DNA from 3 places in the Psychrobacillus sp. FSL H8-0483 genome. Region 1 is predicted to be linked to each of the others. Evidence: riboswitches for the same ligand, from Rfam matches in the RefSeq annotation. Region 1 holds a riboswitch; each other region holds the start of a gene.

Evidence for each region. A riboswitch is a leader RNA that binds a small molecule or an ion and turns the genes downstream of it on or off. The one in region 1 is predicted to bind cyclic di-GMP.
Region 2: it holds a riboswitch for cyclic di-GMP, as region 1 does, so the genes downstream of both, MHB48_RS17060 (sensor domain-containing diguanylate cyclase) here and MHB48_RS17475 (DUF5667 domain-containing protein) in region 1, are expected to answer to the same signal.
Region 3: it holds a riboswitch for cyclic di-GMP, as region 1 does, so the genes downstream of both, MHB48_RS03645 (hypothetical protein) here and MHB48_RS17475 (DUF5667 domain-containing protein) in region 1, are expected to answer to the same signal.

What each region holds. Positions count from the first base shown of each region.
Region 1 is NZ_CP152052.1:3,599,258-3,609,703, forward strand. Features, by position in the region: gene MHB48_RS17465 (protein kinase) at 1-9, shown strand, start outside; gene MHB48_RS17470 (DUF1292 domain-containing protein) at 361-624, opposite strand; gene MHB48_RS17475 (DUF5667 domain-containing protein) at 830-2,212, opposite strand; cyclic di-GMP riboswitch class I at 2,296-2,380, opposite strand; gene MHB48_RS17480 (small acid-soluble spore protein H) at 2,561-2,740, opposite strand; gene MHB48_RS17485 (endonuclease MutS2) at 2,839-4,743, opposite strand; gene phaC (class III poly(R)-hydroxyalkanoic acid synthase subunit PhaC) at 5,212-6,300, opposite strand; gene fabG (3-oxoacyl-[acyl-carrier-protein] reductase) at 6,382-7,164, opposite strand; gene MHB48_RS17500 (polyhydroxyalkanoate biosynthesis repressor PhaR) at 7,205-7,582, opposite strand; gene phaQ (poly-beta-hydroxybutyrate-responsive repressor) at 7,826-8,212, shown strand; gene MHB48_RS17510 (hypothetical protein) at 8,294-8,800, shown strand; gene ptsP (phosphoenolpyruvate--protein phosphotransferase) at 9,330-10,446, opposite strand, start outside.
Region 2 is NZ_CP152052.1:3,486,564-3,497,009, reverse strand. Features, by position in the region: gene thiD (bifunctional hydroxymethylpyrimidine kinase/phosphomethylpyrimidine kinase) at 1-741, shown strand, start outside; gene thiE (thiamine phosphate synthase) at 716-1,333, shown strand; partial or broken gene MHB48_RS17065 (M48 family peptidase) at 1,915-2,184, shown strand; cyclic di-GMP riboswitch class I at 2,435-2,519, shown strand; gene MHB48_RS17060 (sensor domain-containing diguanylate cyclase) at 2,648-3,610, shown strand; gene MHB48_RS17055 (tRNA-dihydrouridine synthase) at 4,323-5,285, shown strand; gene MHB48_RS17050 (GNAT family N-acetyltransferase) at 5,586-6,128, shown strand; gene MHB48_RS17045 (SprT family zinc-dependent metalloprotease) at 6,399-7,106, shown strand; gene MHB48_RS17040 (MFS transporter) at 7,607-8,884, shown strand; gene MHB48_RS17035 (alpha/beta hydrolase) at 9,154-9,885, shown strand; gene MHB48_RS17030 (hypothetical protein) at 10,060-10,197, opposite strand.
Region 3 is NZ_CP152052.1:777,065-787,510, reverse strand. Features, by position in the region: gene MHB48_RS03660 (response regulator transcription factor) at 1-321, opposite strand, end outside; gene MHB48_RS03655 (ATP-binding protein) at 321-2,015, opposite strand; gene MHB48_RS03650 (hypothetical protein) at 2,002-2,283, opposite strand; gene MHB48_RS03645 (hypothetical protein) at 2,299-2,754, opposite strand; cyclic di-GMP riboswitch class II at 3,049-3,132, opposite strand; gene MHB48_RS03640 (hypothetical protein) at 3,566-3,730, opposite strand; gene MHB48_RS03635 (hypothetical protein) at 4,107-4,766, opposite strand; gene MHB48_RS03630 (signal peptidase I) at 4,799-5,410, opposite strand; gene MHB48_RS03625 (SipW-dependent-type signal peptide-containing protein) at 5,400-6,350, opposite strand; gene MHB48_RS03620 (TasA family protein) at 6,517-7,116, opposite strand; gene MHB48_RS03615 (S8 family serine peptidase) at 8,020-10,446, opposite strand, start outside.

The DNA of each region.
Region 1 (10,446 bases):
CTACATTAGGATTAACTGCTACTTCTCCCCTTGCGTTTGTAGTAGTTACTTCCACTCAGTGGTGATCGCTTATAACTTTTTCTGCTGCTACTGCTACTACGTTTGTAATAACTTCCTCGTCGGTCACTACTGCTACTTCGACGATAATGACCATGTCTTCGCTCGCTGCTACCTTGGGAAAGTTGCTTGATTTGTTTCAATATTTTTTTAAACATTTTACCTCTCCCCATCTTTTTTATTGTGCTCATTCTAACATAGTTTGACGATAAAACTTACTATTCCGTACTTTTTTCATCTTATCGTCCTAATTCTATATGAAAAAGAGAGGAGAATAATTCCCCCTCTCTTTTCTATCGCTTATTACGCTTCTCCTGCTTCATTAAAAGCTCCAGAAACCTTCTCAAATTCCTCGTCACTCTCTATAAAAGATAATTCTCCATCGTTTTCCACTCGGAAAAAGAATACATCAATATCTTCTTCTGACTCTCCTTGTATATCCTCTACAAAACCGACAGCAGCATATTCATCTCCATCGACAGTTAACAATCCTAGCACTTCCATTTCTTGCTCCTGGTCGTTTTCATCTAGCACTGTAATGATTGCACCAACTTCAATTTTCTCCAAATTCTCTTCCATTCCAATCTCCTCCTAAAATAATATCTTCAAACTTCCCTTTTAAACCTACATACGAATTATCTTACATTACAGGTTTTTTAGCAAAAATAAAAGAATCAAACCTTCATATTATATCAAAGTTTGACTCTTTTTATGCTGATGGATTGCATCATACAGTCCGTTATTCACTTATAATCGTGTTTGTTAGAGGAATTTATTCCTCCTTGTCCTTTTTCCCATTATTAGATTTCTCTTTGTCTTTATTTCCTTGTTGTTTGTTCTCGGCTTCTTGCTGTTTTACTTCAGCCTTTTTGGCTGATTCTTCCGCTTTAACCGCTGCTTCTTTTTGTTTTGCTTCCGCTTCTTGTTTCTTTTCTTCAGTCTTTTTAGTCGATTCTTCTGCTTCAGCTGCTGCTTCTTTTTGTTTCTCTTCCGCTCTTTGTTTCTTTTCTTCTGCTTTAGCTTCTGCTTCTTTTTGTTTTGCTTCCGCTTTTTGTTTCTTTTCTTCCGCTTTAGCTACTGCTTCTTTTTGTTTTGCTTCTGCTCTTTGTTTCTTTTCTTCCGCTTTAGCTACTTCTTTTTGTTTTACTTCCGCGTCTTCTTTCTTATCTTCCACTTTTACTGCTGGATGTACTTTTGGTGTAACAGGTGTCTTAATTTCTTTGACTTTAGGTAGTACTACTGTTGAAGCAGTTTCACCTTTTTTAGTCGAGTCTTCGTTTACCACATTTCCCTGTTCTTGAACTACTTCAGTCGCTGTTTCTGTTGGTTTTTCTTCTTCAGAAACTGTAGCATCAGACTCTCCTTCTTTGATCGGTTCTACAGGTTGGGTAGTTTCATTTTCTATTGTTTCTTCATTTGACTTTTTATCCATTTTCGCTAACTTCTTCTCAATCTTTTTAACCAATCTTTCCTGAGCTTTTAAAACATTTTTCGCAAGTGCTTCCTTTGCTTTAGGATTTTCTACTTTTTCGAAAGCAGCTTGTAAAGCAAGAAGATTTGATGAGAATTTTATTTCAAGTTCAGTATATATAGAATCTTCTTCCTGCTCGTCTTCTATGGCAACGTCTTCCTCCGTTGTACCATCTTCTTCGGTTGGAACTGCTTCTTCCGTACCTTCTTCATTCGTAGTACTATCTTCATCCGAAACTACTTCAGTAGAGTCTGTTTCTTCGTACTTAGATAACGCTTCATTTTGTTGATCAATCGCTAATTGAAGTGTTTCGATTGCTTTCTCTTCATCGCCTTGCTCAAATAATGCCGTTGCTTCAAGAATTCGTTCTTCAGCTAATGCTCCTAGTAACTCTGCTTCTTTCATTTCATCGAATGTGAAAGCCAACTGCACACTTTCCTGTAGTGTTTTAAGAAAATAGAAAAAATCTCCTGGTAATAATACAGGTTCTTCTACTTCTTCTGTTTCTTCCGTTACTATTGATTCTTCTTCAGTAACCTCGGATTCTACTACTGCACCTTCCACAACTAAAGTTGAAGCATCATTCGTATCCGCAAATGAAGGATTGACTCCTACAACAAGCACCAAGAATGCCACAACCAATGGTGTCAATACACCGTTTCGAAACTCTTTAAAAATGGACATAAAAAAAACTCCTCTCTCCTATTTAAAATAGAAATACAAGGAAGAATGGTGAATTAAACCTTTTTTAGTTATCATTCATATTCTTCGGCAGTCCAGCCACCATAACCATTCGGCGTTAGGTCTGAGACTTTGCGTCTTCATCTTTCAATGAATTTGCCTTTTTCGAATAGGACAAATGCCTGTCCTATCAAGATAATTATATATTACTAGATAATAGATATCTATCTTTTTTTACCATAATTTTCTGATTTAGAAATCATAAAAAATTGCACCTCTAATGTTAGTTTGTCTCTAACAATGAGGCGCAATATTAAATGTTTCTATTTAAGAGGAAAATTCATGACTAAATTACTGTTCATATAAGCTTGTTACTGAAACACTTTGTTTATTAGTTGGTTCATCAAGGGAATGGATAGTCGCTAATCCCTTATCTTTATCCACGTGCTCAATATAAATATTTTCTCCATTATAGGTTACATTAATCATATCTGTTGAAAAAACAATTTCTTCTGCTCGTTGTGCATTCATTGAAGCTACCTCCTTTTTCATTTTCAATACTTATTCTTTCCCCAAAATTCCTTGGATATACTCAACCCCAGCAATAGTGCTAAATTATAACAAATACACTATTCACTAAGCCTTTTCTTTATATCTCTCGAAACTAGTTTCAATGCTTTTTTTGATCCTCTATCCATGTCATGTTGAAATTTTCGTTCTTTATAACTTATAAATAAAGAATTCAAGTCGTATCCTTCTGGATATAAATCGGTTGCTTTTCCTTCTAGTTTCAACCTTTTTGCATTCACTTTTACCATTTCTTCTTTATAGAATACTAAAACATTATGGAGGTTATCTTTTTTCTCATATACAATTCCAAAATCATTTTGTTCTAAGAGTTTTACTCTGTCTCCCACTTCGAATTCATAAGTTGCTTCTTCTTTATGAGTATTCTGTATTAGCCTTTTTATCTTACTTTCTTTTACACGGTCTAAGTCATAATTCTTGTTGTCTATATAATGTTGTGCTTTTTGCAGTACCTTATCACGTAAATTCATTTTTTTAGAAATCCAAAGTGCATTACTGTCTCCTGACTTACCGATTAATAATTTATACATTGGTTCTAATACTTCACTGTTGAATTGCATAGCAGCATTCATAAAATCACTATGAATTTCGGAGTAACGTTTAATCTCCCCGTAATGAGTTGTCGCAACTGTTATACATCCCATTTGATAAAATTCTTCGAGGATGGCAATAGCTAGAGCAGCGCCTTCGTTGGGTTCAGTACCACTTCCGATTTCATCGAAAAGAAGAAGTGTGTTATTCGATGATGCACTCATAATTTCTGAGATATTTTTCATATGAGAGGAAAAAGTACTGAGTGAATTTTCAATGCTTTGATTGTCTCCAATATCAACAAATAGGTTATCAAAAACTGCTATTTCCGTACCTTGATCGGCTGCAATATGAAAACCTGACATGACGGCTAGTGTTAGTATTCCAATTGTTTTCAGTACCACCGTTTTACCACCAGCATTAGGTCCCGTAATAATTAAACTACGATAGTCTTTTCCGATCTCAAAGTCTAATGGCACAATATTTCCTGACAAAAGAGGATGCTTACAATTTTTCAATTGGATATAGCCATGATTATTTAGCTTTGGCTCAATACCATCTATCCTTTTACTAAACTTTGCTTTTGCAAAGATCATGTCATACTGCCCAATTATTTCAATATTGATGTTGATTTGTCTCGTTTCCTCGAGAATACTACCTGAAAGAGTGGCTAGAATTTGATACTCCTCCATCGATTCTTCTGCTTTCAAAGTTGCTAATTCCGCATTGAACTTTGAAATTGCAGCTGGTTCAATAAATACAGTGGACCCTTTAGAAGAGACTTCAATAATCGTTCCAGCAACTTGATTTTTATAAGAGGCTTTTATAGGAACCGTAAAACGGTCATCTTTTTTACTAATAAAGAATTCTTGAATATATTCCTTATTGGCACTACTCTTCAAAAATTTATTTAATCGTTCTTCTATTTTTTCTTCTGTCTTCGCAATATGATTTCGAATTCGCTTTAGCTCTTTACTAGCTTCCGAATCCACTCTATTACCTCTAATGGAGTGATTAATTTCTTCTTCAATACTTTGAAATTCCATCATCGAATAAGCATAGGAATGTAAGACAGGAGCAAAAAATTCTTTCCCCATCATAAATTTCTTTATTACTCTACAGCCTCTTAAGAAATCAGATATAGCTACTAACTCGGATGGACCGAGAATCATTCCTTTTTCTAGCTTCTCCATCTGATGGCTTATATTTGAAATACCTTTAAGTGGCAGATGACTTTCTGCATCCAATAAACTTCTTGCCTCGGATGTCTCATTTAGTCTATTTTTAACAACCTTACTATTTGTGCTTGGTTGTAGTTTATCAAGTAAGTCTTTTCCTAAACTACTGACACAATGGGATTTCACCATTTCTTTTAGTTCGTTATATTGTAATTTTTCATATGTCATTGTATTCATGTGTAATCCTCCTTCAATAATGAAAAAAAATGCCCACAAAGATTCCTCCTACCTTTCCATTTGACGGATAAAAAATGGAAACCGTAAAATGGGTAGAAAGCTCCTGTGGGCATAAGCCTTGTTCGTCACAAGGCATTTTTATCGTCAACATAAGTATGTGGTCATAGAGAATGAAAAAGAGCGTGACAGGACAAATCCCGCCACGCTCTTCGTCAACACATAATGTTAAACGAATATATGGAAAAGGAAGCAGTCTTAAGGTAGGTATTCGCAATGTGATGAAACACTGCGAAACAAGGCAATCTTAATAAACTGGAATAAAACCAGTTATTCAAAGCCTTATTAAACTAAATAGTATTAGTTCATACCTACTTCTGACATACTTCACCACACCTTTAATTAGAATATTTCCAATATAGCATCATTTTGAAATAGAGTCAAATGGGATAAACCCTTTGTGGAATAAAATTAATGTGAATTTTCCGTTAGCCATTTATCAATCAAAGGATGAATTTCATTAACTGCTGTACGGCCTGTTACAATGGAAACATGCCCCGTGTTCGCCAAATGATATGTCTTATTCTTACTGGAAACTTTGGTGTTAAGCGCTTCTACTTGTTTGGGAGCAGCAATGACATCCTTCTTACCAGCAATATTTAAAAGGTTTGCTGTTATTTTGCTTAACTCAACCTTCCGACCTCTTATATAAAGCTCGTCATTGATTAATTTATTGTGTTGATAAAATTCACCTATCCATTGTCGATATGCTTCGCCAGGGAAAGGGATTCCATCGGATAGCCATTTTTGCATAAATTTCCAATTGTTAACGAAGTTCTCATTATCCACTCGATCAGCTAGACTAATATATGGTCCGTAGAAATTACCGATTGGATTTAACAATTTGTTTCCAAAATCGATCATATCAGGTGGAATTATCCCAAGTGTATCAACCAACTTATCAAGATTAAAGTAACGTTCATCTAACCAGTTTGTATATAATCCTGCATCTGAAAAATCAAAAGGGCTTGTCATGCATACCAAATTACGAATCGGTAACTCTGGATGTAGGGCAGCAAAAATGGAAGTCATCGTCCCACCCATACAATAACCAAACAAACTGATTTCAGCTGCATCAGACGTTTTCAACACTTTCTTAACAGCTCGCGGAATGTAATCTAAAATATAATGATCTAACTTCATATGTCTATCTTCATAACCGGCAGTTCCCCAATCAAGTAAATAAACGTCGTGACCTTGATTGGTCAAATGTTCAATTAAACTATTACCAGGAGATAAGTCCAGTATATACGGCTTATTAATCAATGCATAAATCATTAAAATAGGAATGCTGTTCGTTTTCTTCATCTGAGGTTGATAGCGATAAAGTTTCGCTTTATTCTTTGTCCAAATAACTTCTTTTGGGGTTTGACCAACAATTGGATCAGGTTCTTTCGTAAGAACATCCATGACACGTTGATAGCGTTGATAACTAGTTTTAACCTCTTCCGGCATTGTATTTAACCAACTATCCATTTCCTTACTATTAGGATACCCCATTGTTTTCCTCCTCATAAGTAAACACATTATAGAGGGGTCTCCTTTTGGAGAACCCCCTAGTCATATATATAAAATTACAGGTTACATATATAAGCCGCCATTCACATTGATCGACTGACCTGTAATATAGTTGGCTTGAATAAGGAATAATACCGCCTCTGCAATTTCATTTGTTTGCCCTAAACGCTTCATCGGTATTTTTGAAATAATATTTTCTAAAACATTTTCAGGCATTTCTCCTACCATTTCGGTCTCAATAAACCCAGGACACACAGCATTGACTGTAATTCCATTTTTAGCAGTTTCTAAGGCTAAGGACTTTGTTAAACCGATAATCCCAGCTTTTGAAGCTGCATAGTTCGATTGCCCGAATCCTCCTACTTGTCCGATGATTGAACTTATATTAATAATTCGACCATACCCCTGCTCCAACATATAATTGATGACTTCAGAAGTTGTATAGAACACACTACTTAAGTTAACATCGATAACCTCGCTCCATTCCTCATTGGACAGTTTACGGAATGTACGGTCTCTTGTAATTCCAGCATTATTAATAAGAATATCGATCTTACCATAACGATTTTTTACTTCTTCCATCAGGCTTTTTACGTCGTCCGGTTTGGATACATCAGACTTGAATGCAAATGAAATACCACCCTGGTCTTCAATTTCCTTTACGACAGCCTCTGCACGGTCGATACTTGTTTGATAATTGATTGCAACGTATGCGCCATTCTTTGCTAAGACTTTAGCTATTGTAGCTCCAATACCACGTGATCCACCTGTTACCACTGCGACTTTACCTTCAAGTGGTTTTGTTATTGCATTTAATGCTGTTAATTGAGCTAGACTCAAAGACATAGACACACACTCCAATAATCGTTTAATTTTATTTTTTTATTCAATTACTTAAAAGCTCCAATATCTTATCTAATTTTTCATCTAGATTGGAAACAGCTTTTATTAGTTGATTCATTTCTTCATCAAACCTATCGTCTAGTGTATCCAGTTTGCTTTCTACGTTAATGATGAGCGATGCAATATCTGCAACCTCACTCCGCGTTGGCATATTGACACTTTTTAGGAAGGATTCAGTTGTATCATTTTTAAGTTCTTGGGCTTGAAGGTAATAGTTTAAGGTCTCTCCCATTCCTTCAGAGAAAGATTCTTTTTTCAACGTTTCATGGATTGCACTTGTCCAGTTCGCTTCGGTTTGTTCATAAAAAGTTTTCCACATAGTGAATGGATCAAATGGCAATGGTTTTGTCAAAAGTCTCATCTCCCTACTTATATTTAGTGGTTATTTTGTCGTTCCTATTAAACGACTCTACTACTGTATGAATATGTGCTATTACTTATGCACAGAAATTTATTAATCTATAATTTTTTATTTCAAAGTCATATTCTTTTGACCTTATGTGTAAATTACATGTAGGAACACTTTTCCGTCCATATGTGTACATTACATGTATGATCATTTTTTGATTGGTGGTGATAACAGGTGGATATAAACAAGGAGACAATGAATGATGGGAAAATTTCTAATTTAGGTACACCGAAAAATTTCCTTATTCCAATCATGCTTCTCCATCTTCGGGACTTGAATTCCCACGGCTATGAGTTGATGCAAAAGATTACACAATTTGGGTTCAATGCGGTGGATCAAGGAAATCTTTATAGGATTTTACGGCAACTGGAGAAGGATGGAAAAGTTACATCTGAGTGGGATACAGCCTCTGATGGACCTGCCAAACGTATTTATTCGATTACAACCGCAGGTGAACAGTATCTAGAGGTTTGGGCAAATTCTCTTGCAAGTTACCAAAATATGATTAATCAGTTTTTCAATTTGTATCAACCATTATTTCCTTACAAACAGCCCTCAAATGACTTGGATGTGGAGCAGTAAAGAACGGTACCAATGCACTTAGTTGCATGCATCATATATAGCTAAAAAATTTGCGTTTACAATTAAAAGGAGGAAGATTTTATGAGTAATGAAGAAACGAAAAAACAAATGCCTAACGCAGTAGATTTAATCTTGGATGGATGGGTGAACAGCTTTAAAGCACTTCACACTTTTCAAACAGAACTTGCAGAAAAATCTCTACAAACTTTCGCTACTACCCAGAAAGACGTACTAACTTCTACTAGAGAGGCGTTAAGTAAGATCGAAGAAGAAAAAAATAGTATCTCAGGAGAATTGAATGCAAATTTACAAAACACGATCCAGACAATTAATAACGATCAAGTTAGCCAATTATTGTCCAGTTGGATGAGTCAAGTCGAAGAAATTAACCATTCCGTACAGGCAATCTCTGCTTCATCTAGCCAAGTCTTGTTAGATCTATTCACGCAAACTCAAGTTCAATTAGAGACGAATGTGAAAGCAACACTGGACCAACAACAAAAAAACAGTTCTGATGTATTGAATAAAATCGAACTGCTAACTGAGCATATTAAAGAAACCAATCGTATACTTTTACCAACTGTATAAATGTGTTTTACAATAAAAAAAAACCTGATAATGAGGCATCTGAAAAAGATTATTAATCATCTCTTAGCGAGTTGTTGAACGACAAGTCGTTCAACAACTCGCTTTTTAATATAACATCTAGGTGATTCCGTTGCAGGCTGGCGCTTTCCGTGGGCGAGCGCCGAGCCTCCTCGGCATGCGGGGATCTCGGACTGTCTCGCTGTCCCGCAGGAGTCGCCGCCTTCCGCTTATTTTTGACTTCAATAAACAGAAAAGTGGACAAATAAAGCCTTTTCACTTGATGAGATGGGATAGTCAATCCGTTATTTTTATCAGATATTCCGAGAAACATTGATTGATCACAACATCTTCAGATTTCCACTTTCAACTTTTGAAATCATCAAATAAAAAAGTATATTAATCTGCATTTGATCCTTGATTATGCAAGCCAAGATAGGAAAATACTCAGCGTATTTTTCACACATATATCTATACATAGAAAAAGACCTGTCAAGAATGAAAGGTCCTCTTTCAACTAACTTTAGTGTCCTTAAATAAGATTATTTTTTACATACTCCTCTACTTCTCTTGCCGTTATTAAACTTAATATATGCTCCATATGAGGTTTTAATTTTTCCTTAGATAATCGTGCAATTTGAGAACGTGCACTTAAAATGGATGATGCATTCATAGAAAATTCATCTAGTCCCAGTGCTAACAGTATGGGAATGGCTACCTCATCTCCTGCCATTTCTCCACACATTCCTACCCATTTGCCATTACTATGCCCTGCATCTATCACCATTTTAACGAGTCTTAAGATTGCAGGATGGTGAGGCTGGTACAAATAGGAAACTCTTTCATTCATACGGTCTGCCGCGAATGTATATTGAATTAAATCGTTCGTACCAACAGATAAGAAATCGGCTTCCTTTGCAAATAAATCTGCAATGATTGCTGCCGAAGGAGTTTCAACCATCATTCCTATTTCCACTTTTTCAGAAACAGGAATTTCAATATCTATAAGCTTTTGTTGTTCTTCCAACAGTAATGCCTTTGCAGACCTAAATTCATCCAGCGTTGCAATCATAGGAAACATAATCTTTAAATTACCATATACACTTGCTCTTAATAATGCACGTAATTGAGTACGAAAAATATCTTGTTGGTCCAAGCATAATCGAATTGCTCGATAACCTAGAAACGGATTCATTTCATTTGATAGGTTTAAATAAGGCAGCTCCTTATCTCCACCTATATCTAATGTACGAATGACAGTAGGTTTACCTTCCATTTTCTCCAGAACTTTTTTATAAGCAGTAAACTGCTCTTCCTCAGTAGGTAGTTCTTGTCGATCCATATATAAAAACTCTGTACGAAATAAACCTACCCCATCCCCACCGTTTGCGACAACAGCATCAATATCTTCTGCCGTACCAATATTACCAACAATCTTAACGTGATGACCATCTGCACTAACACTTGGAAGCGAAATATACGGATGGAGTAACTCCCCTTCCTGTTCAAAAGCCTTTTGTGCAGCAAGATAAAATTCCTTCACTTCTTCTGTTGCATCAATAATAATCTTTCCGCTCTTTCCATCAACAATAACCGACGAACCATGCTTGATATTCTTCGTCGCTGTTTTTGTTCCTACGACGGCTGGA
Region 2 (10,446 bases), 110 kb from region 1:
GGTGTATTTGGCACAAGTGTCATCACTGCTTTAACAGCCCAAAATACGTTAGGTGTACATGGCATTTTTCCAACAACTGTACAATTTGTAGAAGCACAATTGAAGGTGGTCCTTGAAGATTTTGATGTGAAAGCTATTAAAACAGGCATGTTGTTTAATGCAGAGATTATTGAGTGTGTCGCTGCTACACTTAAAAATAGAGCCTTACCTCTTATCGTTGACCCTGTGATGATTGCGAAGGGCGGTGCGAGCTTGCTTCAACAAGAGGCGATACAATCTCTTAAAAATAAACTGCTACCGATTGCAACGGTTTGCACACCGAATATACCAGAAGCAGAGGTCATAAGTGGTCGAGCTATTCATACGGAACAAGAACTTTTCCTAGCTGCTCAAGATATTCTCTCTCTTGGCGTACAATGTGTGGTTATGAAAGGTGGTCATTTAGCTGGTGACAAGGCGGTTGATGCGGTGTTTATAAAAGGGGAGGTTCCTTATTTCGTAAAAACGAATCGATTTGAAACAAAACACACGCACGGAACAGGCTGTACATTTTCAGCCGCATTAACAGCAGAAATGGCAAAAGGAAAATCCTTGCAAGAAGCCGTTTTGGAAGCGAAAAAATTTGTCCAGTTAGCGATCAGCAACCCACTAAATATTGGGCATGGCTTTGGTCCAACGAATCATTTTGCCTATCGTCAGTTTGAAGGGAAGTGTGATGTGTATGTCGCTGAATTTCGATAAATATTTTATTATGGGTACGATTAATTGTCAACGTGATCCATTAGTTGTCCTAGAAGCCGCATTACAAGCCGGTATTACGATATTTCAATTAAGAGAAAAGGGTGAAAATGCACTTACTGGGGATGCCTATGTACAATTTGCACGTAAATGCCAAAAATTATGTCACGATTACAGAGTGCCATTTTTAATAAATGACGATGTAGAGCTTGCTTTAAAGCTTGATGCTGATGGGATTCATGTTGGTCAGGATGATTTAAATATTGAACTGTTTCGTAAGCGTGCAGAAAATAAAATCATCGGTGTTTCGGTGCATACAATGGAAGAACTGGAGAAGGCGGTTTTAAATGGTGCAGATTATGTTGGGATTGGACCCATTTTTGAAACATCATCAAAAAAAGATGCAAAACCACCAGCAGGGGTTGCATTTTTAAAGAAAGCGAGAACCGACTATCCGAACGTCCCCATTGTAGCAATTGGTGGTATTTCACCATCAAACAGTAGTATCGTACGTCAAGCCGGGGCTGATGGTGTTGCAGTTGTTTCTGCCATTAGTCTAAGTGAAGATATTTGGAAGACTGTTAGCGAAATTTAATGTGAATTTTCTCTGTTAATGCAAATACAATTTGTTAGAAACATGTAACTTCATTATTTTTCTAGTAGGATGTACAAATATTGGGAATTTTATGTAATTGTAAATCCATCAAGAAATCGAGTAGATTTGGAAAAGTTTAACCTTTTTTCTTTTGCATTTTCTATTATCAGCAAATATTGCAATAAAGGCACCGGGCAAAACAGTCATCCATAAAATGAGATCCATTTTTATCATCTCCAATCGTTAATCTTATTAATATACGCCAGATGATATATGAAGATAAATATAAAAAGCTAGGATCAACTATAGCAAGAACCTAGCCAATTACTTAAACCCATCAACATCTTATGTGTTGCCACATACACTCAACACATGTGGAATGCTGTGCGTTGCTAAAATTGAGTAAATAAAGAGCAGAAGTTCGAGAATCAAAAAGATTCTCGAACTTTCGTTTTTTTTTTTTTTCATTTCAATACGAAAAATGTTATTAAGAGTGAGGCGATAAATTCGCCAAAGTTTATGAAAAGGATTGACTCTAAATTACAGGGGATATGGGCATTAAATGTCCAACAGGTGATGAAATGGTACATAACTACTCAGGTGAGATAATACAATTTGATATAAAATATAAAAAGCGGACAACCATAGGCATTACTATGGATCACTATGGAAATATTGAAGTTCTTGCTCCGAAAGGGACACCAGACGAAAGAGTTATTCAATTATTAGAGGACAAATGGGAGAAGGTCTACGAACATGGTGAGAGCTTTCTTTATTTAGGAGACACCTATCCAATAAGGATTTATCATGATATAAATATTACGCAAGACCATGTGGTGTTAGAAGGAGATTTCCATACTTTTTTGCTTGGAAAATAGGTGGTAGTGGAAGAATAAAATCAAATAGAAATCGTGCCATTGGTAAGTGAGATTCTTTTTTTAAAAATATGCCTCTAATTCTTTTTAAAGCTGAGAAGAGTGGAATGGAAAGTGAAATGAAAGAAAATAAATAGAGAATATTGACCTAATGTTAGTTCGACTTTATAATTATATTTATGTAATATATTAGAAGAAACTTTATAACCTCATAAAATAAATATATGAAAGATCAAGGCAAATTCATCGAAAGGTGAATACGCAAAGCTATAGGGACTAAAGTTGAAAGACTATGTTAGCCAGTTACCGATTTCTGTTTATTGAAAAGTAGACTAAATGGTATTAGATTAGTCTATTTTTTTTATTTATTGAATGTACAGAGAAGTATGAAAGTTGTCCAAAAAGAACAGATTTTTTATGGTAATGTGGGGTAATGATAATGGGAATACTATATTTTTCTTTAGGTCTAATTGCGGGAATAGTAATTCTCCAAATTTACATAAAGTATGAAAAAGTTAAATGGAAGACGAAATTTGAGAATGAAAAGAGAATTTTTCAATTAGTAGAAAGTTCAAAGGATCTTATCTATTATTATGAAGTCAAGCCAAAATATAAATTTAGATATACTAGCCCTTCGATTGAACAAATGTTAGGAGAGGGATTAGTAGAGAAAGGGTATCAAAATCCGTATCTCATTTTTGAACTCATCCATCCAGATGATTATGACGTGTTGTTTAGAAAAATTAATGGGGATGGGGATTATAGTAAGCCATTTATACAACGTTGGAGTGATGATAAAGGTCAGTATAAATGGTTCGAGGAATATGCAACTCCTATATATAAAAATGGAGAAATGGTAGCAATAGAAGGGATTTTAAGGGATATTACTGAAAAGGTAAAGCTACAACAGGAGTTAAAATATCAGATTAGCCATGATGCTTTGACAGGCATATACAACCGAAACTATTTTGAGGAAAATATGGAGAAATACAACAAACATTTAGATACATCTATAGCCATTATTTTATGCGATTTGGATGAATTGAAGTATATGAACGATAATTATGGTCACAAAAAAGGTGATGTTTATATACAAGAATATGCAAAACTATTAAAACAATATTTCTCAGATAATACGATTGTTGCAAGGATTGGTGGAGATGAATTTGCAATCATCGTTTTAAATCCGAGTAAAGAACAGGTTGAATATCACTGTGAAAAGCTCACTAATAAGATTAGTGAGTATAATATAAACAGCAAAGACATTAAAATCAAAGTATCGATGGGGTACGCTTTTTCGGGACATTCTATAGGAAACATGGAGAATCTATTAGCTAAAGCCGATAAAAATATGTACCGAGATAAAAATAAGAAAAAGAGTCAAAATTTAATTAGCTCATAAAAAGGTAATATTAGATAGAGGGGTTTGGTTTTCTAATTTATAGAAGATGAACAGATTTAGAAAATTAATCTATTAGATTTATAATGTACTGCCTTAAGTCGAAACTGTAGTGTTGTGGTATGTCAACACTATGTGCAATACTTTATTCTAACTCGCAACGTAGGAATGCGGGTTGATGAGGTTTTTTTTAGCAATACATTATTAGGGTTGTACAAGTATAATTAGACAGTTAAATGAAAAAGCAGATGGTTTAGAAGTACGATAATGTACTTCTAAATAATCTGCTTTTGCTTTTACATTTCCCATATAAATCAGCTACTATTGTGGGAGGAAATTGATCAAAAGTATAAAATGAAATCGTGATTTTTTGATTACCCTTCCTTAGCGAAAAATATCGTTCAATAACAATGTCATTAAAAAGAGTGAAAATGCCAACGATATTTTCTTTCAACATGAAAATATCGTTAAAGAGGACATTGTGTGAAGATAAATTAATGAAGCTAGGTTATACTTTAAAAATGATTTAATACCTTTAGCTCGCAGACATTTATGGAATGTCCACAGATATTCCTAACCTTATTAGATACCGGTGGACTTAATCTATTAATTATTAAACATGGCATAAGTGTTAAAGAAATAGAAACATTTTAGTTATTAATTTTGGGAAGAGCGTTTGATTATGTACCCATAATGAGAGGATTTGAATTTAAATATGACAGAAAATTTTTGGGAGCATTTACCGAAACCGTTTTTTGTACTTGCACCAATGGAAGATGTGACGGATGTTGTTTTTCGTCATGTAGTAAGTAAAGCAGGTAGACCGGATGTATTTTTCACAGAGTTTACAAACTCAGATAGCTATTGTCATCCAGAGGGCATGAAAAGTGTGCGTGGCCGTTTGATTTTTACAGAAGATGAACAGCCAATGGTGGCACATATTTGGGGGGATAATCCCGAATATTTCCGTCAAATGAGTATTGGCATGGCAGAGCTAGGATTTAAAGGTATCGATATTAACATGGGCTGCCCAGTACCGAATGTGGCAACAAGAGGGAAAGGTAGTGGCCTTATTCTGCGTCCAGACGTTGTGGCAGAACTTATTCAAGCAGCAAAAGCGGGAGGACTGCCTGTAAGTGTGAAAACAAGACTTGGCTATAACGATGTAAATGAGATGGAGGAGTGGCTAACGCATATTTTTAAACAGGATATTGCGAACCTTTCTATTCATTTACGTACAAGAAAGGAAATGAGCCAAGTAGATGCGCATTGGGAGCTAATTCCGGAAATCAAAAAGTTACGTGACCGTATTGCACCAAATACGCTAATAACAATCAATGGGGACATTCCTGACCGTCAAACTGGGCTGCAGCTTGCTGAACAATATGGTATTGATGGCGTTATGATCGGGCGAGGTATTTTTAAAAATCCGTTTGCTTTTGAAAAAGAGCCAAAAGAGCATAGCAGTAAAGAATACCTTGATCTTTTAAGACTGCAGCTTGATCTTCAAGATCAATATGCGGAAGCACTGCCACGTTCAATCACAGGGCTTCATCGCTTTTTCAAAATTTATGTCAAAGGATTCCGTGGAGCTGGTGAATTAAGAAATCAATTGATGAACACGAAATCAACAGATGAAGTGCGTGCATTGCTTGATAACTTTGGAAGAGAATGTTGATGGGACGGGGACAGTGAAATGATGTAACTCTCAAAAAGTTAGAGAAATGAATCACATCAACTCATGTGTACTTATTTTATTCAGTTTGAAATTCCTTTGAAACCGGCAACTTTTTTTTGATTTGATAAAGTCTGTTTTCTGAAAGAAATAGTTTAGATTCCCAAGGAAACAGTTGGAACATATAATGGGAAATTATTTAAAAGGATGTATTAAGGTTAATGCGATAATATTAACTTTAAGTGGAAACAATATCGTTACAACGGAGGTACATTACCAAAGGTGAATTTAGAGGAGGTTAAAATGGAGAAGCGAGATGATTTATTTCATTCATTAGAGGGTAAAAAAGTCTATTTCAAAGCACTAAGGATAGAGGATGTTCAAGAGATACATGATTATGCTTCGGATCAAGAAGTTTCACGGTTTATTGGCTGGAATCTGATGAATACTCTGGAGGAATCTCGTCAGCACATTGATATAATGTTAAAACGTGAGTCGGCAGGTACTCATTTATATTCCTCCATTGTTGAAAAATTAACTCAAGCAATTATAGGGACAGCCATGATTTTTAATTTTGATCAAGAAGCAAACCAAGCTGAAATTGGTTATGTGTTACATAAACAACACTGGGGTAAAGGGTATGGCACAGAGGTAGTTGCATTGATGAGTGATTTTGCATTTGAATCACTTAATCTTCATAAACTTCATGCTGTGGTAGTTCATGCCAATATTGGTTCTGCTCGGATACTTGAAAAGAACAGGTATGAGTTAGAAGGTCGATTAAAAGACCACTATTTTATAGCGGATAAGTATTATGATGCATTACTTTTCGGCAAAATTTTCTAACCTGGAAACTTAGCGTTCACCCAGGTAGAAAACTTGAGTTTAAAGAAACTGTGAAAGAGTGTAGCGAGTTCATATCGGAACACTTTTAATAGAGTAATAAAGAAGTGGTAGAATGAGATTATTATTGCTCTTTTACCGCTTTTTAGTCTACATTTAGTTAATTCATGGATTGAATATGTCTGTCCTTGTTAAGTGCGACTAGAAATTTTTCAGAAGGATAAATGCTAAAATACAGAAAATATGGGCATTAAAGGTCCAACAGGTGATGAAATGATACATAACTACTCAGGTGAGACAATACAATTTCAAATAACATACAAAAAGCGGACAACCATAGGCATTACTATGGATCACTATGGAAATATTGAAGTGCTCGCACCGAAAGGAACGCCCGACGAAAGCGTGATTCAATTATTAGAGGACAAATGGGAACTCATTCAGCAAAAATCAAAAGAACAGAAGGATAGACTACTTGGGCCACAGAAGAAGGTCTACGAACATGGTGAGAGCTTTCTTTATTTAGGAAACACATATCCTATAAGAATTTATCATGATATCAATATCACGCAAGACCATGTGGTGTTTGAAGGAGATAAGTTACTTATATATGTGAAGCAGCTAGATGATGAAAAAATAAAACAAGCTCTAAAACGTTTCTATTACAAGCAGTGTAAAGCTTTAGTTGAGAAGAGTATATCCTCCTATCAAAGCAACTATAAAGTAAAGCCACGTTCTATCCGTATTACTGATAGCAAAAGTAACTGGGGAACCTGTGATTCAAAGCTGCAGTTAACATTTAATTGGAGGCTGGCAATGGCACCTCTTAAGGTAATCGAGTACGTAGTCGTTCACGAAATGTGTCATATGGTCCATCTGAATCACGACCGATCCTATTGGCGCCTTGTAGGAAAAATAATGCCCGATTATAAGGAACAGGAAAAATGGTTAGAGTTATCAAGCTGGAAAATGACTATTTAGCAGAACCATCATAAAGGAAGACTCCAGTGCAAAGGGATATTCTACACTTAGTTGGGCAATAAAGTTAAGGGCAAGTAGAATAATAGATAACAAGTAAGGAGAATATATTCGAGAAATCGTCGGGTATAGCGTCGTTGAGAAAAAAGACGCCGCTCTAGTTCAACGTGCCTTCGCTTCTGTTAAGTATCCATTTGAACATGTGAAAGTCTTTCACACCGACCGTGGGTCTGAATTCAAGAACGTTGGAATAGATGAATTATTAAGTAAGTACAAGATTAAACGTTCAAGGGTAACCCTTATGATAATGCTGTGGCAGAGCGACATTTAAGATCTTAAAAATAGAACTCATCAACGGATCGCACTACCCTACTCTTGAAATTGAATTTATCTAACTAAAAACATTTCCAACCCAATTCAAATCATAAAACAATTTTGAAAAACAGGTTTACCGTTACATGAAATTCATATATATAGATAAAAGCTAATAGGAGTAGAAATCATTGGACAAACAAAATAGCAGATACAGATGGGTTGTATTTGTTACTGTAATGTTTACTTATTTGTTAATGGCGAGCCAACGAACCGCTCCAGGATTGATTACAGACCAATTGATGAGGGATTTTAATGTAACAGCATCAACGATTGGGTTATTGACGAGTATACAATTTTTGGTATACACGAGTTTGCAAATTCCGATGGGAATTTTGGCTGATCGTTATGGGCCAAACTTTTTTCTAATTATCGGTGCCACACTTACGGGGTTAGGTACAATCATTTATAGTCTTGGTACAGTTGAATTCGTCCTGTTTTTTGCCAGAATACTAACAGGGATAGGGGATGCGACCATATGGGTTAATATGGTGCTAATTTTGGCCCAATGGTTTCATACAAAGGAATTTGTTCGATTAATTGGCCTAGCGGGCATGACAGGAAGTCTTGGTTTCTTATTGGCGACAGTCCCTTTCTCCACATGGATAACTTTAGTTGGTTGGAGGGCAGCATTTTTCTCAGCAGGGCTACTATTATGTTTATGTGGCTTTCTCCTTTATTTTGTACTTGTAAAAAAAGCGAAACGAATCTTTTTGGCTGAACCGGTAGTTGTAACAGAAGAAGTACAACGTGAAAAAACAAAAGATTTACTACGAAGAATATTTTCAAATCGGCAAGCATGGGCTCTATTCTTTTGTCATTTTGGAGTAGTCGGAGGTTATGTGGGGTTTATCAGTTCTTGGGCAGTACCATATGGGATGAATATGTATGAAATGACACGCTCAGATGCAAGCCAGATGATTATGATCGGTGTTATCGGGGCACTTATTGGAGCTCCTCTAACTAGTTGGATTTCAAGTCGGTTAGAAACAATAAAAAGACCATATATTGTCGTTCATATCACTGTTTTATTGGGGTGGTTTACTTTCCTTTTATTTAATGGGCATCCATCATTTTTCTTGCTAATTATTCTATTCTTTATCATTGGCTTTGGATATGGGGCGAGTGCGTTAACCTTCGCAGCTGTACGTCAATCTTTCCCTATAAAAGAATCTGGCATTGTTTCTGGGGTTGCGAATACGGGTGGCTTTCTAAGTGCTGTCTTGCTACCAATCATTTTTGGATATATATTGGATCATTTTCAAGCTACTTCAGGTAATCAAGCTGATGGGTACTACTATGGTTTCATCACGCCAGTTATCTTCTCCATAATTGGCTTGATTGGAGTGATTTCATATAAGGAAAAGCGTCAGGTAACAGGAGATAAAGCAAATACCCGCATGTCTTAACTAGCATAATTAAATAGAAATATTTCTTGAACGGGAGCAATTGTTGAAATGTATTTTTTAGAAAATAAAATGCATGATTCTTAGTTGACCAATCCTTTTTGCATTAACTCACCAAAACCTCTTTGTTGCCACATACACCCCATACATTGCGAAGCTGTTGCGTGGTTGGAGTTAGAATAATGAAAAAGAACGAATTCCCGTTGGAGGAATTCTTTCTTTTTTTCTTTTTCAATTAATGGGTATAGTAAAGATAAAAGGAGGAAACTAACATGTTGCATTATACAAGAAAAGGAAAAGGCGAAACTCTTGTGTTGGTTCATGGTTTCTTAGGAGCAATGGAGATTTTTGATGATATATACGAGAGTTTAACCAATCAATTTGACGTGATTACGGTAGACTTGCCAGGGCATGGTCTAAGTAAGTTAGAGAAATCAAGTTATTCCGTTTACGATTATGCGAAGGCTGTTGCAGATGTCCTACAACATGAGGGGATTACAGAGGCAACGTGGCTGGGTCATTCTTTAGGAGGCTATATTGTATTAGCGGCACTCGAAGAAAAAATTGCTCCAATAAAACGAGTGATTTTAGCGTATTCTTCCGATTTGTCTGATACGGAGGAACAGAAAGAAAAACGTACGAAGCAACAACAACAAATTCCTGAAATTGGGGTAAAAAGCTTTGTCAATCAACTGATTGGTGCCTTTTTTAGTGACAACGCAAAGGAAGAAACAATTGATTTTGCCAAGAAAATCGCATATCGTGCTTCAGAGGCTGGCCTTATTACCGCGCTTGAGGCAATGAAGCATCGACCAAATCAGCATCACCTTGTTGAAGAAACAACCACGCCAATATTAGTGATTGAAGGTTCAAACGACAAAATTGTCAAACCAATAGAAACAAAAAATCCAATTGTACAGAAAATGAATACGAAAACAGGTCATCTTGGTATGCTAGAAGATTCGGAAGCATTTATCAAGGCAGTACATCAGTTCATGTCTTAAATAAAGTAATTCATTTGTATACAATACGGAACGTAGAAAAAGTACTTTAATAGATAAACCCACCAACACCCCATGTGTTACAACATAAACACGACACATTGCGAAGCGATTGCTTGGTTGATGTTAGTATAAATAAAAGCCTTAGTTCTAATAAGATAGAACTAAGGCTTTTATTTATGTCCCTTTATGTTTAGTAACTTCTTGTTGCTTGTTATTATGAATCACTTGATTTAACTCTTTTGAATACTCTTCGCGCACTTTAGGCTCTTTTTTTCCCTTTTTGAAGCCAGGTTCACTTTTCTTTGGCATCATTTTTCACCTCCGTTTTTTACTGCGAAAAAATTGACTATAGAGTCTAATCTAATGTGCGCAAAATCTTATGTTTTATTCCAAAATAGATGGTTGAAGTTGTGATAATCTCTCCCTACCTCACATTAACGTTGTAACGTACACTTTGGACATTGCAAAGCGGTCATCGTGTATTTTACTAACTTAAAATTAATTTAGCAGCACAAGAAGAACCGCCCACATAAAATGAACGGTTCTTTAAGATATTAATCA
Region 3 (10,446 bases), 1.3 Mb from region 1:
CGGAAGGGCTTCCTTCAACAAGTAACCGTCTACTCCTATTTCTTTTGCTAGCTTAAAGTCTTCTTCTTCTGCTGATGAAGTTAGCACAACAAATTTGCACACGATTCCTTTTCGAATTGCCTCTTTTATAAGTTCTAGGCCTGACTCTTCCCCTAATCGAAGGTCCACTATCGCAATATCAGGTTTGACCATGTTTAAAAGATTTAAGGCATCCCTACTATTCGTTGCCTCACCAAGTACCTCCATTGATCCATCTAACGAAAATAATGATTTTAGACCTTTTCTTATTAAAGGATGATCATCAATAATAACTACTTTCATTATCCTAGCACCTCTTGTTTTTTTAGCATTTTTACATGTGGAATATCAATTTGTATTTTTGTTCCCATACCTGGTATCCCTTCTATCGAGAATGTTCCATTAAACGAATTTACAATACTTTTCATATTAAAGAGGCCTATTCCTTTTTCCTTCTTTTCTTCCTGTTTATGCAAATTAATTCCAATCCCGTCGTCTTGGATTACTACTAATGTCTTCTCTTCTAGTAAAGAAACTCTTATTTCCATCACATGACATTTCCCGTGTCTAACTGCATTTCCACATGCCTCGCAAATGACCCGATAGAGTCCAGTTTTTAGATCGTGAGGAATGAAGGATTCATCTCCCTCTATTTGATAGTCAATTCTCACGTCATTCAGCTTGGCATACTCTTCTAAATAATTTTTTAGGAGTACCAGAAATGGTTTATCTCCTTTTTTTACTGAGCTTAGTCGGTAAATAGCTGCTCTTAGTTCTTTTATGGTCGAATTCGCTATCTTTGATAGAAATTGATACTCTCTATTTAACTCTTCTTTCGAAATATTCCGACTTTTATTCTGTAAGCTGTGCAATGAGTAGACGATTCCAAATAGTTTCTGAGAAACACTGTCATGTATTTCATTGGCTATACGATTTTGCTCTTCAATAATGATTAGCTGATCCATCATTTTATCCATATGAATTCTCTCGAGCATGATTTCACTGAGCTCTGCGATAAACTCAAATGTCCGGTTTAATAAGAAAGTATCTCTTACTTCACTGAAACTGCTGACATTAATTCCTACAACACCAACATTTTTAGAAGTTCTAATTACTTTCATCCAAAAGTATTCATCGTGAATCTTGTCCATAAATGATTCTTTCTTTTGGCTAATATTGTGCCAGTCTTTCTTAAGTTCCTCTTCCATGTTTAGAATACTCGTTGTATTTGCTAAATAGCTTTTCTGTTTATGGAGATCTATTAACCAAAAGAATGCAGATTCTTTTTGCGTACAATTAATTAAAGAAGATGTGATATCTGTTGTTAACTTTTCAGGGTTTTTATCGGCTGAAAAGTTATCCATTAAGTGATACAAAGACATGATATGCTCTAACGTATTCTCATACATTTCATTTGATTCCGACAGTTTTTTATTTACGAGCATTAGTTCAGTAGCTTTTGCATCTAGCTCCTTCGTTAGACCCAAAAACAAACTTGCAAGCAATGTAATTAATAAACAGACTAAATAAATATAAGAATTTTCTTCTAAAATCGTTACCATATTGTCTATGCGGAATAGAGAAGAAGCAATGAAAGTCGCACTACTTAGATAGAAGGTCAATACTCCCCAACAGAACAAAGGCGTTAGAAAACTTGCAGCTGCCAATACAGGATTCAGCGCATACCATATAAACGGACTTTCAATACCACCTGTAGGGATGAGTAATAAAGTCAAACCAATTGTTTCGGTTAAGACAATCGTTTTTAATACCTTACTATTCCCTACATATTTTCTTTGTAAGTCCGTTAAGATCCAAGCTGCTACACCAAGTGATACAACCAACCCGACTTTAAAAACAAATGGCGATTGGGGCGGTCCTAACAAAAAAAAGCAAGAAGTTAAGATAAGTGAAATATATCGATAAACAAGCACCAGATGCGGTTTGCTGGAAGGATTCTTTTCTATGAAAGAATAAACTTGACTAGTCCAGTGCATAAGCTGGATCACTTTCTGCACCTTTGTTCGCACTTCGACTTCTATTTCGAATGGATTCTACTTGATATAGGACATTTGGTGTAATTGTCGCCTTGTAATCATAGACTGTCTCAATTTGAGAGGTGTTACCATTGATTTGGTTAGTAGTTGTTACAGGTCGCGACAGAGAATAGACAGATATTGCAACAAATACTATTAGCAGTGGTAATAGGATGAAAGTAAGTTTCGTATTGTTTTCCCTATAGAAATTAGCAAAGATTCCTCCCAATTTTGCTCTCCCCTTTTATTGTACATCTGCAATTTCTGGTGTAATTGGTTCTTCAGTAATTTTTGGAGTTGAATGTATTTCTATTAAGTCTAGTTCTAGTTGATTCCCAATTTCTTTTGGAACAGTTTGTTCTTTACCTAATACCGGAAGCACTTCTTCAACTTGGTGTGGAGCATTTTCTTCTTCACATAATACTGGAGTCTTATCTCCTTCATCTATTTTGGGAACTTCTACTTCTTCACCTAGTTCTGAATGTTTCTCTTTTTCACACCCTAAATATTTTTCTTCTTCATTTAGTACTAAAAGCATTTTATCTTCTGCGAATTTCGGAAACATGGATGTAATTTCTGCACTGCCTCCATTCCAACTTGCTGTTATTTTAATAACTTTGCCTGTTAACTCCTTAGGACTACCAGTTAAAGCAAATTCTTTTATTTCTCCTGCCATGACATCGGAATCTGATTCTTCCATATTAACAATCTCTTTTACTGATTCCCCCATTAATTCAATTTTTTAATGGTTTTATCAGTATTATTTGTGACCTTAAGTGTCTTATTTTCCCCATAAGTTATTGCAACAAGTGCGCTATTCTCTAAAACCATGGTTATTGTTGCATCACTTTTTATTTCTGCAGTTGTAAACTAGTGCTCTGCAATAGAAGTAAAATCATGGATACAAAAAGTGCGGATTGAACAAACATCAGTTTCAATACGTTTCCTCCTGAATACATAATAAAGGCCTAATTAAATTGAACAAAATGTCCAAGTTTAATCAGGCCGGTTGCACCAATAACTCCATACGTCCCAGGTGCCCAAATACAGGTCGTACTTCACAGTTTCCGAAATATTTATTACTTTACAGAATTCAGTATAGCCAAATTACACCAATTTTAACGTCATTTTGCGCGGTTTTGTAGGTTCTATTTTTGTCGGAAAACGGAAGGGATTGTCTACCTTTGTTTTGTATTTGTAATATTCAAATTTTTAAAAATTTCAGTTCTACTGCACAGATTGTAGGCATGTATTAGTTATTTAATTTTTCCTGGAAAAATTAAATAGACAACAGGGCTCATTTTGATTTCAAGAACTTATTTGAATAACAATACCTTGTTCTATTAATAATAGACTGTAAGATTCAAGTAAATTTCGCTTTTCTACAGTCTAAAACAGCTCTAAGAAGTCCCTTAGAGCTGTTTCAAGTTCATCTATTAATTTATCTTAATCAGGGAAGAAAGAAGCTGGAGGTTAAGAAAAGGGTATAGGCTTTTGTTGTAGTGCAAGTTTTACCCACCTTTCTTTTCACTTCGGTTTGGCGCGTTTCCAATATTCCCGAATGGATAGCATGTGGATAAAGTAAGCATTCCTTCCGGTGCTGTAGAACCGATGACGGTTGTGTTATTTTCATCCACAATGGCATATGTAAAGTTACCATGCTGCATTTTTACGATGATCGTATCACCATTTTGCAGTTTGTCCAGTCCTGTAAAAACGGTATCCCATGTCTGGATAACAGAATTTGATCATTTTACCGGGATAAACAGTCCCTGTATAGAGAACAACACCTTGCTTTAAAGCATACACACCGGCGTATCTAATGAAAAACAATCCAATCACCAGCAAAATCACAGCTATTTTTTTCAGTAAAATGCTTCACCTCCTACAAACAAGTTATCCTGCTGTAAAGCTAATAAAGGATATTTTTATCCATCTCATATTCACCGTAGTCTACGAAAAACGGAAAAGCTGCCAATGCACGATACGCCATGCATAGGCAGCTTTTCAAAAGTTCCCCTGTAACTGATCAGCCTTTTGACATCTTAGTGTCTATTGAGCTATCTTCATCCGTCTGTAATGTCTGATGATCATCAACACAATTCCACTTGCCACAAGTATAGTTCCAAATAATATCAGAAAAAATATATTTGTCGAAGTGCTAGGCTGGCTGAACCCAGTTGATGTTGGACCGACGCTGGCAACCTGCCCTGTTGTCATGACTTGAACCGTCGTGTTATCTTTTCCTTCCGCCGTAAAAGAGAAAGTAAAAGCAGAATTAAGACCTTGAAAATCATTTCCAAGATGCTCTGGAAAACGAATAGTGATATCTAAGTTTTCTTCGGTGCCGCTTGAAAGTTTTCTTCCTGGAAATGATTTAAATCCAGCCAATTTCCCTTGATACAATTCTTTGTCACCTTCTTTAACTTCCAGCAACAGCTCATTGAAAAGCTTTTTTTCTCCACTGTTTTGCAATTGCATTTGGTAGACAAAATCTTTGCTTCCGGAATTCTGAACTGTAATGGTCCGAGGCGCCCAATCACCGGGCTTCATGTTAGTAATATCAAATAAATTTTCTTTTGGTGAAATACTGATGACTATATCATTCTCAGTCGTGTCATTATCAACATCTGCAAATACACTCGTCAAGGGATAGAAGCAGATTACGCTAATCAATAGAAGAAACGTGAATAGCCGAAAGAATTTGGTCATAGTAATACCTCCTTACATATTCTATCAATCATTCAGGTAGTACTTTTCCCGCTATCTTCGCCTACTATGTCTACTTGTTTTTTCGGGCGCAATTCAATTACAGATAGTACTTTCCAAATTGTAAATGCGGAGTAGATAAGCAACAGGAATCCAGGTATCAACAGTAGTAATGCGCCATTTTTAGACTGAGAAAAATTAATGAAGTATCCAACGTAAGGCACTGTGAAACCCGTGTATTTTGCTACCACATTGTCAGAAAGAACCGGATTCATGTCCTCCGCATTGTTGTTATCGCCTTTTGTACGGTAAAGTACGGAGTCACCAGTTCTGACTACCTCTGTGATTCTGTGTGTAATCAAAATGTCTTCTTCTGTCTGAAATGTAATGACATCGCCTTTTTCGAAGCCAGTTTTAACTACAGCAGACTTGAGAGCGACGATTGAGCCTGTTTGAATTCCTGGCTCCATCGATCCCGATAGAACGGTTTTTAACTGGTAACCGAAAAACTCTGGTTCTCCGCCGGAGGCTTTCGATATAACAACTACGGTAGCTACCGTGATCAACAGAATCATTAATATGCCGGTTACAATGTTATTTACCCACTTTTTTATCTTTTGATTTTTTGCTTTCATTTTATATCTCATTTGTATCCCCCTCTGCTTTTTCTATGTTTTTTTCTTGTTTTACTGCGTCGTTTATTTCATCATCTTTCTTTGTGTTGCTACTACTTTCTGAAGTTTCATCTTTTGCGGAGTCCTTTTCTGTTGGGTTCTTTTCTTTCGATTCGTTTACAGATTCATCCTTGGCTTCCGGTTGTTTTGGACTTTCCTCGTTAGATTTCTGTGGCTCATCCTCTTTGCTATCAACCACATCTGTTTTATCCGCATTTTCTTTCTCTGTTTCAATATCTCCCTCTTTTAATTCATCTTGTTTCTCTATAATCGGTTCAATCGTTTCTATATCTTCTGGCGCTTTTTCTTTTTCAATTTCATTATTAGGCTCGTCATCTTTTTTCGGGCAGTCGGTCTTGACTTCCACGCTTGTAGCGGCATCCTCTTCATTTACTTCTACAAGGTTTTCATCTTTGCCCTCGCATAATAGCTCTTCTGCAGCATCCTTTTCATCTTTTTCCTTAGGCACGTCATCTTTGTCTCCACAGTCAACCTCATCTTCCCCGCTTGCTATTACATCCTTTTCGCTTTCTTCTATAGGATTATCATCTTTGTCTTCGTGGTCGACATTGATTTCCTCACCCGGTAATGCATCATTTTCGGTTTCTACATTAGAATTTCCATCATTGTCCTCATTGTTAGGTTTGGTTCCCACGCTCGATACCTCACCGATTGTGTATTCCTCGCCACATCCATTAATAAGAACTTCCGGCACTTCCCATATACCGGCAGTAATTATCTGTGAGATCTCCGACTGGCTACTGAAATATGCGGATGTGTCAGATGACATATAACCGACGCCAAAAATGGCTAAGTAACAAATGAGGGCAATTTTTAAACACAGGAAAAGGTCAAGTTTCTTTTTCTTATACCTGCGCCTACGCTCCTTACGCTTGCTACGATTGCTTTTCAAACTGATCCCGCCTTTCGAAGTTTTATCACCGGATTTTCTTAAATATATTCCTCAAAACACAAAATAAGTTTATATGTTGAGAAATATATATAAATAATGACACTGACGGATTGGTTAAATAAAATAAGGGAGGAGAAGGGCTCTCCTCCCAGGTTATATGGTAGTATTATTTCCATGCTCCTGCTGTCTGTTTTGCATCGAATGACCATTTAAGCTGTAAAGAATCCCCTTGGAATCTATTTTGATCCCCTTGATCAACAAATTCAAACACTACAGTAAGATCATCAGATGTACCTGCTTTTAGTCCATCTCTCTCTCCGCCAAGAATAGCTCCTAATAGATCTCTATCCACAACGTCTGTTCTAGCCAATTCTTTTAAAGTAGTTTCCCAAATAACCGCTGACTCTTTGTCCTCATTAGCAAGGAATTTAACCTTAATATGCTCACCGAAATCTACGCCTGCATTATTGCCGTTTGCATCGGTAACACTATATGTTGAAGTCAGTAATACTTTAGATACATCCAGACTGCCTGTGTTATTAAGTTTAAAAGTACGTAACATATGGTCACCTGGTTTTAAATTGCTCACATCAATAATGGCATTTGCCGCATCATTACCTGCAACATTAATATCCAATGTACCTGCTGCAAATTTGCTGTTATTTACTTCTACATCATTGAAATAAGCATAAGTTCCTCCACCGATCATACTAATAGCTAATCCACCTGTTAAAATACCCATTGCTAACTTTTGTTTGATACCCATTTTTAATTTCCTCCAATTAGTTGTAGTTTTTGGTTTTGTTATTGCTTTTCCTTACTCGTCTTCTTTTTCCAGCTTTGTTTCGAAGTTTACTTGTGCTAAGGGAGACTTGGTTCCATGCACCATTTCCTAGTCCGATAGCTGTTTTACTTCGAATGTTACATTTTGTTCGAGGTGATTTATTACCCCACTTTAGAGAATTCCTTGGCTAAGTCTCTCATTGCAAATTTAGTTTCTTAGCCTGTAACAGCGATAGATAATAGAATTATAATGCCACTTTTTGCTTGATATTCAATTCTAGATTTAAGCTCCTCTTTTTATGTCATTCAGTGCCTCCTTAGACTTCGTTTTCGTTTTGATCACCATGCAATGGAACTAACTTCAGTATAAACAGCGCCAAACAATTCAGCCTCCCTCGAACGGGTAATTTTTGACTTTTCAGTATTCTACTTTTGGATGATTCCCTTGGTATACTTTCGCACCATACAATTTATTGTTACTTTTGATACAATCTTGTTATTTATTTTTTTGTACGATTCAAAGGATATGAAAGAGTGTAATAAAATAAAAGCTTACAAAAAAAGTGTTTACTATCTCCGGGGGACTGACAAAATTTTGACCTTCAAAGTGCCAGTGACCTTCAACGTGCCAGTCACCCACACATCACCCATTTATTGATGGCAAAATGAAAAGCAGAATTATGAGGAAGATAAAGAATAAGGTGATGAATAGTTTACCGTTTTGATCGTGGATTTTTCGAGTGACCACAGTCACTTACTCAATTTAGAAACAATTCAAAAAACCTCCATCAATCTAAATAGACTGATGGAGGTTTTTGATTTTTATTTATCCAATGGTACCAGGTTCTCATATCATTAACTGTTTTGAACCTGGTACCGTGCAACCTTACTTTAAACCTTCAGAAAAAATAACAAAGATTTTTGCAGCTTGTGCACGTGTTGTTGGACTAGATGGCATAAATTTCCCTTCAAATCCTGTAACTACTTTAAGCTCATAAAGCATAGAGATTGCATTTATTGTTTCCGGACTATAGTTTCCTAAATCCGAAAACGGAGCTATTGTGGATGCTTTGTATTGCTTGCCAGTTTTGTGTGCATATGCACGTTCAATCATTAATGCTAATTGTGCACGAGTAACTTTATCAGCAGGCTTGAAGTTACCATTATCGCCTTTGATAATTCCATATTTATATGCCGCTGCAATTTCGGATTTTGTTTCATTTGCATAATTAGCAATGTCGTTAAATGGTGCGACTTCATCTGTTTTTAATCCCAAAGCACGGACAATCAAAGAAACTGCTTGTGCACGTGTTAAATGATTGTTCGGTTTAAATGTTCCATCTGCATAGCCATTTATGAAGCCTAATCCAGCAATTTTTTGAATATAGCTTTCTGCCCAATGCCCTGTTACATCTGTAAACTTAATAGGTGTTGTTGGTTTAGGGTCTACTGGTTTAGTTGGACCTGTTGTACCAGTTCCCGGATTTGATGTGCCTGGGTTTCCTGATCCAGGGTTTCCTGGTCCTGGATCTACTGGAGGAGCTGTAACTGTAACGTTTACGGTTACTTCATCTTCACCGTGTTTAACCGTTATTGTTGTTTTACCTGCTGCTTTGGCAGTAACTAAACCTTCTGACACTGAAACTACTTTTTCATCCCCAACTATATACGTTGCTTCTTTTGTAACGTTCTTAACAGTTTCCGACTCAAATGAACCGTATCTTGCTGGTCCATCCGACGCGCTATTATTGTATGATACAGCGTTATTATTAGATTCTGAATTATCTATTTGCGACACAAGAGTTAATTTAGGAAGCTCCACATTTTCATTGATTGGAGTTGTTGTTGCTTCTGCTGGTGTTACTGTTTCTGCCGGTGTTGCTGGTACTTCCGGTGTTGTGCCTTCTTCAGGAGCTGTTGGTTCTTCTGGCGTTGTTCCTTCTTCTGGAGCTACTGGCTCTCCTGGTGTTGCTCCTTCTTCAGGAGTTACTGGTGCTTCTGGTGTTGCTCCTACTTCTGGAGCTACTTGCTCTCCTGGTGTTGCTCCTTCTTCAGGAGTTACTGGTGCTTCTGGTGTTGCTGGTTCAGTTTGTATGAATGCACCTTCAATAACTTGCTCCCCTTTGTTACCAGCTGCATCTTCAATTACTACTGTTACCGCTTCTGTTTCAGCTGTCACTGGGAATGAGAAGCTTCCATCCTGATTCAAATCAAAGTCAACCGCTGCTGTTGCTTCACCATCTACTGTAGCAATATACGATGCATTTAATTTTTCATTCAAATCGTACTCTAAACCATATAAATATAATTCTTCATTGTATTCGATATATTTGTCTGTTACTTGCCCTGTTACCACGCCTTCTGTTACCGTACCAGTAATTTCTGGGCTAGTAGTTTTAACGACAATTGGTCCCACGTAATCAGAAAGATTATCGTCGTACGCATTGAAGTCAAATGTATACAAACCATCTGGAATAATTGTTAGAGGTTCTCCACTCCAAGGCTGGTATATACCGTTAATCGGTAGTTTCCAAGATCCCGCACCTAGTGAATTATTTCCATATAAGTAACCAAGATAGCCGTCACCAAATTCTCCACCATCAGGATTCATGACATCCCAAACTTCGACGAAGTGAAGTCCAACCTCACCTGTCAACCTAAATGTCAGCTCAGCTGCATCTTGCACACCGTCTCCATCAAACGATAAGTCTGTTTCTGTTATAGCCATATCTTTGATTTCAGTTACTGCTGCACCACCAAAGTCTGCTGCAAATGGCAATGAAATTTCCGTGTATTCACTTTCTACTGGTGTTGTTGTTTCTATTACATTCAGTTGAAGTTTGTCACCTGTTTTCATGTTCAATTCTGTTTTATCTACAGAAAGGGAGGTTTCAGTTTTAGTTTCATCTGCTGGCGTAATGTGAATATATCCTAGAATTTCATCACCAGCTTCTGTAGCTTCTGATTTGGAAGCTGTTAATGTTACTTTCAACAATTCTTCTCCATCTAATGTAAAGGATGGTTTATCGACAGTTACTGTTGCATTGCCAAATTCTTTGGTTACATCTACTGTTACGTTATAATCTCCGCCGATACCTTTAATATCTTTGACTAGTATTTCCTTTGTAACTGTAATATCTTCCTCTAAAGATTGCGGACCAAATGTAACAGTCCCTTTTAAGTTTTCAACTATTTCACCATCTGCATCTAGCACAGCCTCGTCAATTGCATATGCAAGTGCCGCAGGATGAGCTGCTGCATATGCATCTACACGACCTGCACCCTGTGCGAATACATCGTATTTCGTTGTATC